DNA from 3 places in the Streptosporangium sp. H16 genome. Region 2 is predicted to be linked to each of the others. Evidence: riboswitches for the same ligand, from Rfam matches in the RefSeq annotation. Region 2 holds a riboswitch; each other region holds the start of a gene.
The links. A riboswitch is a leader RNA that binds a small molecule or an ion and turns the genes downstream of it on or off. The one in region 2 is predicted to bind S-adenosylmethionine.
Positions count from the first base shown of each region.

Region 1: linked by a shared signal. The riboswitch ahead of ACTOQ2_RS29020 (aminotransferase class V-fold PLP-dependent enzyme) and the one ahead of thrC (threonine synthase) in region 2 are both predicted to bind S-adenosylmethionine.
Region 3: linked by a shared signal. The riboswitch ahead of ACTOQ2_RS35540 (hypothetical protein) and the one ahead of thrC (threonine synthase) in region 2 are both predicted to bind S-adenosylmethionine.

Region 1 is NZ_JBPXMD010000020.1:71,159-76,505, forward strand. It holds gene ACTOQ2_RS29015 (NADH-quinone oxidoreductase subunit D) at 1-804, opposite strand, end outside; gene ACTOQ2_RS29020 (aminotransferase class V-fold PLP-dependent enzyme) at 822-2,165, opposite strand; SAM riboswitch class IV at 2,218-2,333, opposite strand; gene ACTOQ2_RS29025 (TerC family protein) at 2,568-3,425, shown strand; gene ACTOQ2_RS29030 (cytochrome P450) at 3,453-4,652, shown strand; gene ACTOQ2_RS29035 (SAM-dependent methyltransferase) at 4,881-5,347, opposite strand, start outside.
Region 2 is NZ_JBPXMD010000055.1:26,501-31,847, forward strand. It holds gene ACTOQ2_RS41325 (RNA polymerase sigma factor) at 1-458, shown strand, start outside; gene ACTOQ2_RS41330 (S1 family peptidase) at 674-2,209, shown strand; SAM riboswitch class I at 2,505-2,645, shown strand; gene thrC (threonine synthase) at 2,660-3,952, shown strand; gene ACTOQ2_RS41340 (MoaD/ThiS family protein) at 3,975-4,250, shown strand; gene ACTOQ2_RS41345 (cold-shock protein) at 4,600-4,800, shown strand.
Region 3 is NZ_JBPXMD010000032.1:40,167-45,513, forward strand. It holds partial or broken gene ACTOQ2_RS35530 (ABC transporter substrate-binding protein) at 1-249, opposite strand, end outside; gene ACTOQ2_RS35535 (FAD/NAD(P)-binding protein) at 246-2,003, opposite strand; gene ACTOQ2_RS35540 (hypothetical protein) at 2,000-2,245, opposite strand; SAM riboswitch class IV at 2,283-2,394, opposite strand; gene ACTOQ2_RS35545 (MFS transporter) at 2,810-4,027, shown strand; gene ACTOQ2_RS35550 (CGNR zinc finger domain-containing protein) at 4,092-4,778, shown strand; partial or broken gene ACTOQ2_RS35555 (alpha/beta fold hydrolase) at 4,821-5,033, opposite strand; gene ACTOQ2_RS35560 (hypothetical protein) at 5,229-5,347, shown strand, end outside.

The DNA of each region.
Region 1 (5,347 bases), on a different contig from region 2:
CGGCAGCTCGCCGTAGGCGAGGTACGGCTCGTCCCTGCGCAGGTCGACGTCGACGCCGGAGGCGCGGGCGATGGGGCCGCTCACGCCGTACTGCATGATCGTCTCGCGGTCGAGGACGCCGACCCCGCGCGTGCGGGCGAGGAAGATCTCGTTCCCGACGATCAGGTTCTCGATGTCGGGCAGCCGTCGCCGCACGTCGGCCACGGCCTGGGCGACCCGGCCCGTCCACCCCTCGGGGATCTCCTCCTTCAGGCCGCCGACCCGGTTGAACATGTAGTGCATGCGCCCGCCGGAGATCTCCTCCATCACGGCCTGGAGGGTCTCGCGCTCCCGGAACGCGTAGAAGACCGGAGTGATCGCGCCGAGCTCCAGCGGGTAGGAGCCGAGGAACATCAGGTGGCTGAGCACCCGGTTGAGCTCGGCCATCAGCGTGCGCGTCCAGACCGCCCTGACCGGCACCTCCATGCCGAGCATCCGTTCCACCGCGAGCACGACGCCCAGCTCGTTGGCGAACGCCGACAGCCAGTCGTGCCGGTTGGCCAGCACGATGATCTGCCGGTAGTCGCGCACCTCGAAGAGCTTCTCCGCGCCCCGGTGCATGTAGCCCACGATCGGCTCGGCCGAGCTGATCCGTTCCCCGTCCAGGGTGAGCCGCAGCCGCAGCACGCCGTGCGTGGACGGGTGCTGCGGGCCGATGTTGAGGATCATGTCCTCGGTCGCGAGCTCCTTGCCGTGCGCCCCCCGCACGGCCTCGGCCCCCGCCCCCATTCCCACGCTCAGCTCGCGGGGCGCGCCTTCAGTCATAGGGCCATGCTGTCACGTCAGCCGCGCGAGGCAAGATCCCGCAGGGCGTCGATCAACCGGTCGACGTGCTCGGAGGTGGTACCGATGCCGATGGAGGCGCGGACGGCGGAGGCGGTGACGTCGTCGCAGCCGCCGTCCTTGGCGCCCAGCAGGTGCCGTACGAAGGGGTGGGCGCAGAACTTGCCGTCGCGGACGCCGATGCCGTGGTCGCCGGACAGGACCTCGGCGACCTCGCGGGCGGTGAAGCCGTCCACCACGAAGGAGACGATGCCGACGCGCGGGTGGTCCGGGCCCCACAGGGACAGCTCGTGCACGCCGGGGACGGAGGCGAGACCCGCGCGCAGGCGCTCCAGGAGGCGCTCCTCCTCGCGGACCAGCGGGGTCCAGCCGGTGGCGATCAGGGCGTCGCAGGCCGCGGCGAGCGCGACGGCGCCCAGCACGTTCGGGGTCCCCGCCTCGTGCCGGGCCTCGGGGTCGTCGTGCCACTCGGTGCCGTCGTCGTTCACGGCCTTCACCGCGCCGCCGCCCCGCAGGTACGGCTCGGCCTCGGCCAGCCAGTCGGAACGGCCGATCAGCGCGCCGGTGCCGAACGGCGCGTAGAGCTTGTGGCCGGAGAAGACCACGTAGTCCAGGTCGAGCGCCGTCAGGTTGAGGCGGCGGTGCGGGACGAGCTGCGCGGCGTCGACGAGGACGCGGGCCCCGTGGCGGTGGGCGATGTGGGCCAGCGCGGCGATCGGCCAGAGCTCCCCGGTGACGTTGGAGGCGGCGGTCACGACCAGCAGCTTGGGGCCGTCGATCGAGGCGAGGGCGTCGTCGGCGGCGCGGACGGCCTCGCCGGGGAAGGCGGGGGCCGCCAGCCGCACGACCCGCTCCCAGGGCAGCAGCGAGGCGTGGTGCTCGGTGTCGAAGACCACGGCGGTGGTGCCCTCGGGCAGGCTGCGGGCCAGCAGGTTGGTCGCGTCCGTGGTGTTGCGGGTGAAGATCACCGAGTCGTCGGGACGGGCGCCGACGAAGGCGCGCACCGTATGCCTGGCCTGCTCGTAGCGGGCCGTGGTCAGCTGGGACGCGTACCCGGCGCCGCGGTGGACGCTGGAGTAGGCCGGGAGCGCGGCGGCGACGGCGGCGCTGACCGGCTCCAGACAGGGGGCGCTCGCGGCGTAGTCGAGGTTGGCGTAGCGGACGAGCCTGCCGCCCCTGACCGGGACCTCCAGGTCCGAGCCGAGCACGGCCGGGATCGGGCGGTCACCGGACGCGTAGGTCTCGGGGACGGTCACAGGAGCGGCGGTGGTGGCCGGGACGACGGGGGCGGGGCTCGCGGGGTTTGCGAGGCTCGCGGGGGTGAAGATCGTCAGGGTGGACATGCCAGGGCTCCTTCGAGGTCATCGGACCCCAACCCATGACACAGGTGCCTGGAGCCCGCGCTTGCCCGGCACACCTCGTGCCGGACCAGGTCCTCACCCGGGGCACCCCGCCGCGGACGCGAGGGTTGCCGGCCAGCGAGCCGGGGCTTGTCACTGGCACTCATGACCTACGGGGGAACTATAACCGACACCTCGCGGTGCCCCGCAAGTCCGAAACGTGATCAACCCGATATCGGAGCCGGAGCGGGCGTCCTCGGGAACGCCCGGCGGATTTGCCAGCGAAGCGTGATGAGGGGGAAGGAACTCCCTGCGTCCCCCGGTCGTCCAGGCAGTCAGTCGAAGAAGCACTCGGGCAGCTGGGCCGGCGGTGCGTTCGGGCGCCGGCCGACGAAGGAGGAAGCAATGGACTGGGTGACCAGCCCGGAGATATGGATAGGGTTCTTCACCCTTGTCGCCCTGGAGATCGTCCTGGGAATCGACAACATCATCTTCATCTCGATCCTGGTGGGCAAGCTCCCGCCCGAGCAGCGCGACAAGGCCCGCAAGCTCGGCCTCGCCGTCGCCCTGCTCAGCCGCCTCCTGTTGCTGCTGGCGTTGTCGTGGGTGGTGAGGCTCACCGAACCGATGTTCGAGGTCTTCGGGCAGGGGATATCGGGGCGCGACCTGATCCTGATACTCGGCGGCCTGTTCCTGCTGGGCAAGAGCGTCCACGAGATGCACGGCAGCCTGGAGGGAGAGTCCCACCACTCCGAGGGCAAGGTCGCCTCCTCCTTCACCTCGGTGATCATCCAGATCATGATCCTCGACGTCGTCTTCTCGCTCGACTCGGTGATCACCGCGGTCGGCATGGTCGACGAGCTGGGCGTCATGATCGCGGCCGTCATCGTCTCGGTCATCGTGATGCTGGTCGCCTCCGGGCCGATCAGCCGCTTCGTGGACCGGCACCCGAGCATCAAGATGCTCGCCCTGTCCTTCCTGGTGCTGATCGGCGTCGTGCTCATCGCCGAGGGGTTCGAGCAGCACATCTCGAAGGGCTACATCTACTTCGCGATGGCGTTCTCGCTGCTGGTGGAGCTGCTGAACATCCGGATGCGCGGCAAGGCGGGGCGGAAGCCGGTCGAGCTGCGTTCCCGCTACGAGACCGAGGGCGAGGCCGGCCCGGAGACGCCAAAGGGCACGGAGGCCCCGGTGGGCGCGGAGACCCCGGCGGGCCGGGCGGACGAGCCGGTCGAGAGAGGGAAGCCGGACGAGCAGACCTGATCCTGGACCGGGGATTACGATGCTTACGTGCGCTTTGATCCCTGGAATCCGGAATTCGTCGCCCACCCCTATGACGTCTACGACGAGCTGAGGCGGGAGCGGCCGGTCAGCTTCTTCGAACCGACCGGCCAGTGGCTGGTGGCCAGGTACGCCGACGTCAACGCGCTGCTGCGAGACCGCAGGCTCGGCCGCTCCTACCTGCACGTGGCCTCGCACCAGGAGTTCGGCAGGCCGGACGACCCCGAGTTCCAGGACCCGTTCTGGCGGGTGATCAGGGCGGGAATGCTCGATGTCGAGCCGCCGGTGCACACCAGGCTCCGGCGGCTGGTGTCGAAGGCGTTCACCCCCCGCATGGTCGAGGCGCTCCGTCCCAAGGTCGCCCGGATGGCCGGGGAACTGGTGGACGACTTCGTCGAGCGCGGCGGCGGAGACCTGATCGCCGAGGTCGCCGAGCCGCTCCCGGTCACCGTGATCGCCGAGATGCTGGGCGTCCCCGAGGCCGACCGGCACCTGCTGCGGCCCTGGTCGGCCGACATCTGCGGCATGTACGAGCTCCAGCCGTCGGTCGAGGCCCAGCACACGGCCGTGCGGGCGGCCGAGGAGTTCTCCGCCTATCTCGTCGAGCTGGCCCGCGCCCGCAGGGCCGACCCCGGCGACGACCTGATCAGCGCGCTCGCCCTGGTGGCCGACGAGGGTGACAGGCTCACCGAGGAGGAGCTGGTCGGCACCTGCGTGCTGCTGCTCAATGCCGGGCACGAGGCCACCGTCAACGTCACCGGCAACGGCTGGTGGTCGTTGTTCCGCAACCCGGCCGAGCTGGACCGGCTCCGCGCCGACCACACCCTGCTGCCCACGGCGGTCGAGGAGCTGATGCGCTGGGACACCCCGCTGCAGATGTTCGAGCGCTGGGTGCTGGAGGACATCTCGGTGGGCGGGGTCGACATCCCGCGCGGCACCGAGGTGGCGCTGCTGTTCGGCTCGGCCAACCGCGATCCCGAGGTCTTCGCCGACCCCGCCCGCCTGGACGTGGGCCGGGCCGACAACCCGCACATCTCCTTCGGCGCAGGGATTCACTTCTGCCTCGGGGCACCGCTGGCCAGGGTCGAGCTGATCGAGTCCTTCGGCGCCCTGCTGCGCAGGGCCCCGAAGATGGAACTCGCCGCCGAGCCCGTCTGGGGGCCGGGCTACGTCATCCGCGGTCTCACCTCCCTGGACGTGCGGGTCTGAACCGGCCTCGAACCTGGACGTGCGGGTCTGAACCGGCCTCGAACCTGGACGTGCGGGTTTGAACCGGCCTCGGACGAAGCGGCCGGAGCGGGCGACGCGGACGGGCCACGGGTGTGCCCGGCCCGTGTCGTCCGTGGACGAGGGCACGGCGGCCGGGCGCCCCACCGGCTCCCTGTCGGCTCCGCCGCCCGCACCGTGGCCCCGCGGGAACGACGTCGGTCCGGCGGGTCAGTGACGGCTCTGCGACAGCCAGCCGAACCCGCCGAGGCCGCCCGCGGCGATGAGCTCCGCCTCCTCCGAGGCCCTCGCGAGGGCCTGCAGGTAGCCGCGCGGGTCGTTCCTGGCCTGCTCGACCGGCGGGCGGCCTCCGGTGATCCCGAGGGCGCGCAACGCCTCGCGCTGCGTGGTCAGCGCCGTCGTGACGGCTCCGGCGCTCTCGCCGGAGGCCGCGCAGGCGTCGAGCGCCACATGGGCGGTGATGTCGCACGAGCCGTCGGGCACGGGCGCGACCATCGCCCCGTCCCGGTAGCCGGCCAGCGTGCCGTACGGCGGCCGGTCGTCCAGGGCGTGGGAGTAGTCGATCGCGATCGCCCCGCCGCGCGCCAGCCGTACGATCACCGACGCCCAGGCCCTGTCGCGCGGCCTGCCGATCTCGGCCCGCTCCCCGACGGCCCGCATCGGCCACCATCGGTCCA
Region 2 (5,347 bases):
TCAGGCACTGCGGCCGGATCCTCCCCTTCCGGCAGGACGCCGAGGAGGCCTGCCAGGACACCCTGCTCGCGGTGGCACGCAACATCGGCCGCTTCGAGGGGCGCGCACGGTTCAGCACCTGGCTGCACATCGTGACCGCCAACTGCGCCAGGACCACCTACCGCTCGCTGAAGCGCCGCGCGGCCGAGCAGAGCTCCGACGAGCTGCCGCTGCAGAAGCCGGACGTGGCCCGGGTGAGCGTGATCGCCGGGTCCCGGCTGGACCTGCTCGACGCGATGGAGGCGCTGGAGGCCGAGAAGCCGGAGCTGGCCCAGGCGCTGGTGCTGCGCGACATCTGCCAGCTCGACTACAACGAGGTGGCCGAGCAGCTCCGCATCCCGCTGGGCACCGCCAAGTCACGCATCCACCAGGCGCGCAAGTACGTCCAGGGCGCCCTGGGCGACGCTTACGGCTTCTGACCGCCGCCCGGTCTCCGGCCCGGCCGCCCGGCCTCCGGCGGGCTGCCCGCCGAGGCGCCCACCCGGTCGGAACCGTTGAAGAGCGCCTTCCGCGTGGCGCGCGGCTCCAGGGGCCTCGCCTGATTTAAGGTGGCGTTGCCCACGTCGCGTGATCAATCGGTGACATGTGGCGATCTCCCCTCACGCTGTGCAAGCCGAGGTCGAGGAGAGACCACATGTTCCGCAGACACGCTGTTTCCACGGCATGCGTCCTGGCGGCCACCGCACTTGCCCTGGCCGCCGTACCGGCCGGCGCCGAACGCCAGGCGGCGGGTGCCCCGGCCGCGCCCGCCGCCCCGTCCGCCACCATGGCCGTGTCGGCCGCGCTGAAACCGCCGCCGAACATGCTGGAGGCGCTTGAGCGCGACCTCGGCCTGACCCCGGCCCAGGCCCAGGCCCGGCTGCTCAACGAGGCCCGCCTGAGCCCGATCGCGATACAGCTGAGCAGAAGGCTCGGCCCCCGTTTCGGCGGTGTCTGGCTCAGGGGAAGCACCGCGCACACCCTGGTGGCGGCCACCACCAGTGCCGCCGACATCCCCACAATCCTCGACTTGGGAGCCCAGGCCGAGGTCGTCCCCAGGTCGCTGGCGGAGCTCACCGTGACCAAGCAGAAGATCGACGAAGCCCTGCCCCCGCGGCCGCTCGTGTCGAGCGCGCACTTCGTCGACGTGAAGAGGAACAAGGTGGTCGTCCTCTCCCCGAAACCTGAGGACGCCCAGAACTTCGTCGAGAGCGCGGGGGTGGACGAGCAGGCGGTGGTCGTGCTGCCCAGCACCGAGGTTCCCCTGACCCTGCACGACCTGGTGGGCGGCAACGCCTACTACATCGGCGTCACCAGCCGCTGTTCGATCGGCTTCTCCGTGCTCAAGGGCACCCAGCAGGGTTTCGTCAGCGCGGGTCACTGCGGAAGGAGCGGCGCCGCCACCACCGGCTTCAACCGCGTCGCCCAGGGCACCTTCCAGGGATCGGTCTTCCCGGGCAGCGACTACTCCTGGGTCGCGACCAACAGCGACTGGACCGCCACTCCGACGGTGGACAACGGTGCGGGCGGCACCGTGCCCGTCGCCGGCGCCCGGGTCGCCGTCGAGGGGGCCTCGGTCTGCCGGTCCGGCTCCACCACCGACTGGCACTGCGGACTCATCCAGCAGCACGACGCCAGTGTCACCTACCCCCAGGGCACCGTCTTCGGACTGACCCGCACCAACGTCTGCGCCGAACCCGGAGACTCCGGCGGCTCGTTCATCTCCATCGACCAGGCCCAGGGCGTCACCTCCGGCGGCTCCGGCGACTGCAGCCAGGGCGGCACCACCTACTTCCAGCCGGTCGGCGAGATCCTCACCGCCTACGGCCTGACCCTGCGGACCACCGCGGGCAATCCGCCGCCGCCGGTCACCGGCACCTGCACCGGCTTCCCGAACACCTACACCGGCACCCTGGCCGCTGCCGGCCGGTCCGCCTACCAGCCGAGGGGCCTGTACTACAGGTTGACCGTCGGAGGTCTCCAGACCGCCTGCCTGGACGGCGCCGACGGCACCGACTTCGACCTGTACCTGCAGAAATGGAACGGCAGGAGCTGGACGGTCGTCGCCACCTCCGACAGTGCGGGCCCCGACGAGAGGATCTCCTACACCGGCACGCCCGGCTACTACCGCTACCGGGTGGTCAGCGCGGCCGGCTCCGGTCCCTACACCCTGGGGTTCCGGGTGCCGTGACCGCTCCGGCGGGTCGCCTCCAGAGGTGATGACCGCTCCGGCGGGTCGCCTCCGGCGGCGATGACCGGGAGGGGGCGGGGCTCCCGCCGGACCCGCGATCACCGAGGATCGCGGGTCCGGCGGGAGCCCCGCCTGCCGTCCGGGACGCGTTCCGGGTGCCTCGCGACCGGCGGCCAAGGTTCGGTCGTCCGGTGGATAACACGCCATGTCTCGCACAGTGAGACAAGGAGTCAGGAGGGCGGCGGGGCGGGGTAGAGTGCTGAGGACCTGCGCGTCAGGTTTCCAACTGAATATTTGCTCATCCAGAGGGGTGGAGGGACCGGCCCTGCGAAGCCCCGGCAACCATCCCGGTTCAAGACTCGTGATCTGAACGAGGTCGGCCGGGACAGGTGCCAATTCCGGTCTGTGACCAGGGTGGTCCAGACGAAGATGAGGGAAAGGCCTCGCTTCATGGCGCTCGCAACCACTGAGAACACCACCACCTCCTCCGGTCGTGCCGGCGACGCGCGAGACCGGCGCTTCGGCCCCGCCGTCGCCCTGTCCTGCCGGGAGTGCGGTGCCCGCTACGACCTCGGCCCCAGCTTCGCCTGTAACGAGTGTTTCGGGCCCCTTGAGATCGCGTACGACTTCGGGCGTGTGACCCGGGAGCGCATCGCCGAGGGGCCGACCAACATCTGGCGCTACCGCTCGCTGCTGCCCGTCCCCGACGACGTGGCCGCCAAGCCCAACATGGCGCCCGGCTGGACCAAGCTCGTCAACGCCGGCAACCTCGCCCGCGAGCTGGGCATCCGCTCCCTGCACGTGAAGGACGACTCCGGCAACCCCACGCACTCCTTCAAGGACCGCGTGGTGGCCATCGCCGTCGAGGCCGCCCGTAACTTCGGTTTCCACACCCTCTCCTGCTCCTCCACCGGCAACCTGGCCGGCGCCGTGACCGCCGCCGCCGCGCGGGCCGGGCTGGACGCCTGCGTGTTCATCCCCTCCGACCTGGAGCAGGCCAAGATCGTCATGGCCTCCGTGTACGGCGGCAGGCTCATCGGCATCGAGGGCACGTACGACGACGTGAACCGCTTCTGCTCCGAGCTCATCGGCGACGAGCTGGGCGACCAGTGGGGCTTCGTCAACGTCAACCTCCGGCCGTACTACGCGGAGGGGTCCAAGACCCTGGCCTACGAGATCGCCGAGCAGCTCGGCTGGCGCATCCCCGACCAGATCGTCATCCCGGTCGCGTCGGGCTCGCAGCTCACGAAGGTCGACAAGGGCTTCAAGGAGCTGATCGCGCTCGGCCTGGTCGAGGACAGGCCGTACAAGATCTTCGCGGCCCAGGCCGAGGGGTGCTCCCCGGTCTCCGCCGCCTACAAGGCGGGCCACGACGTGATCCGCCCGGTCAAGCCGGACACGATCGCCAAGTCGCTGGCGATCGGCAACCCGGCCGACGGCCCGTACGTCCTGGACATCGCCCGCCGCACCGGCGGCGCGGTCGAGGACGTCACCGACGCCGAGATCGTCGACGCGATCCGGCTGCTGGCCAGGACCGAGGGCATCTTCGCCGAGACCGCCGGAGGCGTCGTCGTCGGGGTGCTGCGCAAGCTGGTCGCCTCGGGCACGCTCGACCCCGACGCCGAGACCGTGGTGCTCAACACCGGCGACGGTCTCAAGACCCTTGACGCGGTGGCCGCGGAGGCGCGCCCGACCGCGGTGATTCGGCCTTCTCTTGACGCATTCCGTGCGGCTATCGCCTAGAAATCGTGAAAGGTACTGAATTATGAGCGTTTCTGTGCGGATTCCGACGATTCTCCGGACTTACACCGATGGTGCTGCCGAGGTGAACGGAGAGGGTGAGACCCTGCGCGATGTTCTTCAGAAGCTCGACGCGGACTTCCCGGGGATCGGCGCCCGGATTCTTGATGAATCGGGAAAGATCCGACGTTTTGTCAACGTCTATGTGGGGGATGAGGACGTCCGTTTTGTCGACAACCTCGACACGGCCACGCCCTCCGGGGTTCAGGTCTCCATCATCCCGGCGGTGGCCGGAGGCTGATTCTTCCGCTTGACGCGGCCCTGGCCGCCCCGCGCCGCCCCCTCCGGGGCGCCCGCGACTCCACGGCACCCGCCCGGCTCCGGCCGGGCGGGTGCCGTGTTTTATGATGCAAGCTCATATTCAGGGGCTTAGATGGGTCATGTAACCCTTAACTAACTAATGGTGATGGTGAAACTCTGTTCTCGTACTAAAAGCTCTTGTAAAGCAGTAGTTTGGTGCTTGACTCTGTTGCCCTACCGCTTCCCACAGGTATGGTCGGAACGATCGACGTGGCGAAGTCCGTCCCGGCGATTGAGGACTTCGCGAGAGGAATGGGCGTCGTCCTTAAGACCAGTAAGAGGAGTCGCAAGTGGCGCAGGGCACCGTCAAATGGTTCAACGCGGACAAGGGCTACGGCTTCATCGCGGTAGACGGTGGTAAGGATGTGTTCGTCCATTACTCCGCGATCATGATGGACGGCTATCGTGCCCTCGAGCAGGGCCAGCGGGTCGAGTTCGAGATCACCCAGGGTCAGAAGGGTCCCCAGGCGGAATCCGTCCGGGCGGTCTGACGTAGCCGTTTGGTGAATTCGCAGGGAAGAGCCGGTGGATCCCGCGGTATCCGCAGTCCGCTGGATCCTCACCGCCCAGGCCCGGCTCGCCCCCAGTAGGCGAGCCGGGCCTTCGCGCCGTACGGGACGCGTGGCCGCACGGGGGTGCGCGAAGGTGACGGGTCGAGGGGCGGGGCGGTGGTGCGCGCTCGCCCGGAGACGACCGGAGGCGCACGCGGGCGCGCGAAGCCCGCAGCGCAGATGGATCTAACCCGGGCTCGCGAGGAGAGGCGCACGCGGGCGCGGAGCCCGCAGGGGGCACGGAACGCGCGGCGAGCCGATGGTGACGCGTGGCCCACGCCGACGTGACGCGAGATCTACGTCCACATGACACGGAGCTGACGTCCCCGTCTCGGGCGGCGCAGGTCAACGGATCGTGGCTTGCACTCGACAGGGTAGAGTGCTAAACAGATTGTTGGCACTCACGCATAGAGAGTGCCAATCCTGGATCGAGGCGATGGGGCCCGCCGAACGGAGTCGTGGGCCCACATGCCGTCGCGGGCGTCGG
Region 3 (5,347 bases), on a different contig from region 2:
CTTCACCGAGGCGGCGTCGAACTTCTCGCCGTCGTGGAAGGTGACGTCGTCGCGGAGTTCGAAGGTGTAGGTCAGCCCGTCCTCGGAGACCTTCCAGGACGTGGCCGGCCACGGCAGGAACTCGCCGTTCCTCCCCCGGGCGATCAGGGCGTCGCTCTGTACGGCGTGCGTTTCCACGGCGGGCTCGGACGGCTCGGTGAGGCGCCGGCCGGGACGACCGGCGTGATCGGGGTGATCGGGGCGGTTCATGCGACGTGCCGTCGTATCTGGGTTCCGGCGGCCTCGGACAGCACGATCCGGGCGAGGGCGTCGGCGTGGCGGAAGAGCGGGGCGTTGAGGTGCGGCCTGGCGAAGCCGCCGCTGGCCCGGCCGCCGACGACCCAGGGGCCGAAGGCGAACCTGCGGGGGTGCGGGGTGCCGGACCTGTCGAGCAGGCGGCGGTCGGCGGTCCGTACGTTCACCAGACCCGACTCCTCGTCGAGCTCGCCCCGGTCGCGGAGCGCGGCGATGAGCGGGTCGACGGCCCGGCTCACGCTGGGCGCGGGCAGCCTGGCCTCGACGAGGGTGGTGGCCGTCACGCCGCCGGGCACGGTGGGACTCTGTGCCCGCCAGCGCCCGTCGTGGTGGTCGACCTTGAGGTCCGCGCCGAGGAAGGTGACCACCCCCGCCCTGGCCAGGGCGCGCAGCTCCTCCAGCCGGGGTCCCGGCGGGCCGCTGGCGACGTAGCTGAAGAACCCGCCGAACCACGGGTCGGAAACGCCCAACTCGGCGAGGACACCGTGGACGGAGAGCAGCCCGAGGATCATCGCGTGGTCGGCGCTGTGCGCCGGGTCCGAACGTCGCCGCAGGTCGGCGGCGAGATAGCCGTGCATCCACTTCTGCAGGCCGGCCTGGTCGCCGAACCGGATGCCGTCCAGCGGCCGGTCGAGCCGGTCGAGGTCGAGCCGGTCCGGGTGCCGGGGCACGGCCTCACGGATCAGCTTGCGCATCCTGAGGCTGCGCCACTCCTCGGCGGCGAAGCCCTCCTCGAACCGCGCCCAGCCCAGCTTGGCGCGCTCGGGGTGGGCGGTGATGAGCTCGTGGTAGTACGCGAAGGCCAGCTCCTTGGCGACCAGCGGCCACACGTCGCGGCGGAAGTTCCACGGTCCCTCGCCCAGCGCCTCGCGGGTGAGGAAGCGCGGCACCGGCGGGCGGGCGCCGGTGAAGCGGTAACCGGTCTTGGAGTGGTACGGCACGCCGCGCCGCGACCCCACGTGCAGGAGGGGCTCGCGCCCGTTGGACAGGTAGACCAGCTCCCCGTCGTACTCGCGGACGAACCGGCCGCCCCGGCCCGAGGTGAGCAGCACCATCAGGTCGACGAAGGCCAGCCCCATCCCCCGCACGATCACCGGCTCCCCCGCGGGAACACCGTCCAGGTCGAGGTCCGCCGCGTAGCCGGTGGGCAGGTAGCGCAGCCCCCCGCGCGCGGCCAGATCGGCCAGCGCGCTCTCCTCCCTCGTCGGCGTCACGTCGCTGTGTCCCTGGGCCAGGATCACCGCGTCGGCCTCGATCGTCCGGCCGTCGTCCAGCGTCACCGCCTGCCCGCCGGGGACGTCGGCGAGGTCGACGGCGCGGGCGGCGTGCACGTGCACCCGGACGCCGCGCGGGGCGGTCGCCACCGCCTGCCGGAAGACGTGGGAGAGGTAGCCGTTCTGTGCCGGGCGGGAGGCGAACCTGCCGGGGTCGCAGCCGAGCCACTCGGCCAGCGTGGGTCCGGGGCGGATCGGTCCCTCACAGCGCACCGACTCGTCGGTGAAGAGCGTCACGTCGGCGGCGGTGGAGTTCATCCAGAGCAGGTCCGGCTGGTCGTGGCGCCAGACGCGCCCGCCGCCCGGCGGGTGGGGGTCGATCACGTGGACGTCCAGCGACGGCCAGCCGAGCAGGTCGGCGGCGTTGGCGCAGATGCGCTCCACCAGGCAGGTGCCCGTCGGCCCGGCGCCGACGACGGCGATCGCGGCGCTCATACGGCGGCTCTGCGGTACGGCTGGTCCCAGTCGGCGTGCAACGGCTCGACCGGGATCCGCCAGGCGTCGGTCTCGCCCGACGGACGGGCGATGACGGTGAAGCCGGTGTTCTCGCGGAAGGCGGGTGTGCCGATCCACCCCTGGAAGGGGTAACGCGGGCCGGGCCTGCCACCGGGCCGGTGGTGGCCGTGGGTGTCGAGGCCGACGGGGCTCGCGTGGTCCGGTGTGCTGGTCTTCGACATGTGGCGCTCCCGGGCATGTCTCGTAACCCTGGTGAGGGGTCCGCGCTTGCGGCACGCCCACCGTGCCGCCAGGTCTCCCCCGGGGGCACCCCGCGCGGTGCGAGGGTTGCCGGTCAGCCGGCCGGGGCTTCTCACTGACACTCTTAACCTATTTAGAAGGTAGGAAATACATAGATCTCTGTCAAGCCTTAGTGTCCCGCCCGGAAGTTCGTCGGGGGTCAGCAGTCGAGGCGGAGATCGCCGGCTTGATCGCGCGCTCGAACACAACGGCGATCCGGCGGTCACGCTCGGTCTCGGGTGGCATCTCCTCCCCAGGCCCCGGGTGCGCTGCTCGACCACCCGGCCGGCACGCCCCTGCGACCCTGTTGAATTTCCAGGCGCATGACATGGCCGGAAGCCGCCCCGCGCTCGGGCTCCGACACAGCCGTCAGTGTACCGTCTAAATTGTATTGACCGGTAGCACACACACGTCTACATTCATGTCCAACAGGATATTCTCGCGAGGCGACACGAAGAAGCTACCTTCATCATCCAGAACGGTGGTGAACCAGCCGAGGAGACCCCGTGCAAGAACGCTTCGGAAGCAAGTCGGCGATCGTCGCACTGACCGCCCTGACCCTGGCCGTGTTCATCTACGTGACCACCGAGTCGCTGCCCATCGGCCTGCTCCCCCTGATCGCCCAGGATCTCGGCACCAGCCCGTCAGCGGTCGGACTCCTGGTCACCGGATACGGCCTGATCATCGTGCTGGTGTCCCTGCCGCTCACGCGACTGACTCGCCGGCTGCCCCGGCGGCGGCTGCTGTGCGTCCTTTTAGGCATCTTCGTCGTGGCGACCTGCCTGTCAGCCATGGCGGGGAACTACTGGCTGCTCATGGGCGCCCGGATGGTGACCGCGCTGAGCCAGGCGCTGTTCTGGGCCATCGTGACGCCGGCCGCCGCCGGCCTCTTCCGGGTCGAGGTGCGCGGCCGGGCCCTGTCCATCCTGTACGCCGGTGCCTCCAGCGCCGCGCTGACCGGCATCCCGGCCGGCACGTGGCTCGGCCAGCAGACCAACTGGCGGGTGGCGTTCCTCGCGCTCAGCGGCCTGGCCCTGCTCGTCCTCGCCACGATCGCGGCCGTCCTGCCCGACACGCCCGCCGGGCAGGGCGCGGCGGACCGGGGCAGCGCGCCCGACCGCGGCCGGTACCTGTCGATCGTGGCCACCACGGCGGTCGCGGTCACCGGCGCGTTCACGGCGTTCACCTACATCAGCCCGTTCCTGAGCGACGTCAGCGGCTTCACCGAGTCATCGATCGGCCCGCTTCTGCTGGCACGCGGGATCGCGGGCCTGACCGGCGTGTTCGTGGTGGGCTACCTCGTCGACCGCCACGGCTGGAGCACCATGACGGGGCTCATAGGCCTACAGGCGTTGGCGCTCGCCGGGCAGTACGCGTTCGGCGCCTCCCCGGTCGGGACCGTCATCGCGATCTCCCTGTCCGGCTTCACACTCGCAGGCCTGACCGCCGTACTGGGATCGCGGGTGCTCGTGTACGCGCCGGGCGAGTCGGTCATGGCGAGCGCCGCTACCTCCATGGCGTTCAATGTGGGTATCACCGCGGGCGCGTTCCTCGGCAGCGTGCTCCTGCCCGGTCCGGGCGTGCGCAGCACGGCACTGGCCGGGGCGCTGCTCAGCCTGGCGGCGTTCGCCATCGTGCTGGCCGAGCCGGTCCTGTCCAGCCGGCGGAAGGGCGCACCGGCCACGGCCGCCGCCCCCCTGCCCGAGGGCGCCCGAGTCACGTGATCCGATGCTCAACGCACCGAACCGTGCAACCTCCTTGCCTGCCTTGAGTGGTAGCCTCAAGGGCATGTCACTCGACGTGGAACACCTTCCCCTGGTCGGCGGGCACCCCGCGCTCGATCTGGTCAACACGCTCGAACGAGGCGTACCGCTCGACGGCGGGCCGCCCCACGACTATCTGTCCGACGCCCCCACGTTGCTGCGCTGGGCGGCCAGGGCAGGCCTGATCAGCGACGCGGAGCACGATCGGGCCGGCCAGGCGTGGCACGACGATCCCGCGTCGGCGCAGGCGGGGCTGGCCACCGTACGGGACATCCGGGAAGGGCTGCACCTCGTGGTGCTCGCAACGATCCGGCCCGCCGACGGCGGGCCGGCGGACGACGCGGGCGAGGGGGATCCGATCGCGGCCGGGGCCGCGCTGGTCGTGCTGCACGAGCGATGGGCCGGGGCAGTTGCCAGAGCCGCGCTGGTGCTCGACAGAGGCGACCCGCCGCAGGTACGGCTCACCTACGGCACGATACCCGCCATGCTGATACCCGACCGGGTCGCCGAGGCCGCACTCGACGTCCTGCGGACGGCCGACCTGCCCCGGATACGCCGCTGCCCCATACGCGACGGCGGCTGCGGATGGCTGTTCCTCGACCAGAGCCGCAACGGCTCCCGCCGCTGGTGCCGCATGGCCGACTGCGGCAACATGGCCAAGGCCCGGCGGCTCACCGAGCGCCGCCGCGCCGCCCGGGGCGGCACCCCGTAGGACTCGTATGCGATCAGCGGTCGACGCCGCACCCAGGCAGCGGGTCACCTCGCCGCTGCCCATCGAGGACCCGGCCGGCACCGCGTCCTGCCGGTCGAGTTCGTCCATGAGGGCGTTGAGGTCGGCGGCGAAGGTGCCGTAGCCGGCAGTGGGCCGGCTCAAGCGGCCGAAGCCACGCCGGTCGTAGGCGATGACGCGGTCGCGGCCGTCAGGAGGGCGCGTTCCGGTTTCTCCCAGACCCGAGGACGCTGTCATGGACTGTCAGCGCAGGCGGTGCGTGCGGGACTATGAGCGCTTATCCGAGCATCACGAGGCCATGGTCCTATGGGCGATGATCATCCTTATGGGGCGAGGACTCGCACGGTCCACATCTCCCAAATCGACCTGGCGATCAGTTTGCGCAGGGGCACTTGGTGGTCTCGCCGGTAAATCCTTCGGGGGTTCACGCGGGTGTTGGCAGTCGGGTCGGCCTCCAGCTGGGGCTTCGGCCTCTACCTCGCCAGTAGCGGCAAGTACGAGAACCAGATCCTGCCGACCGGGCTACCCATCGGCACCGCCCAAGAAGCCCT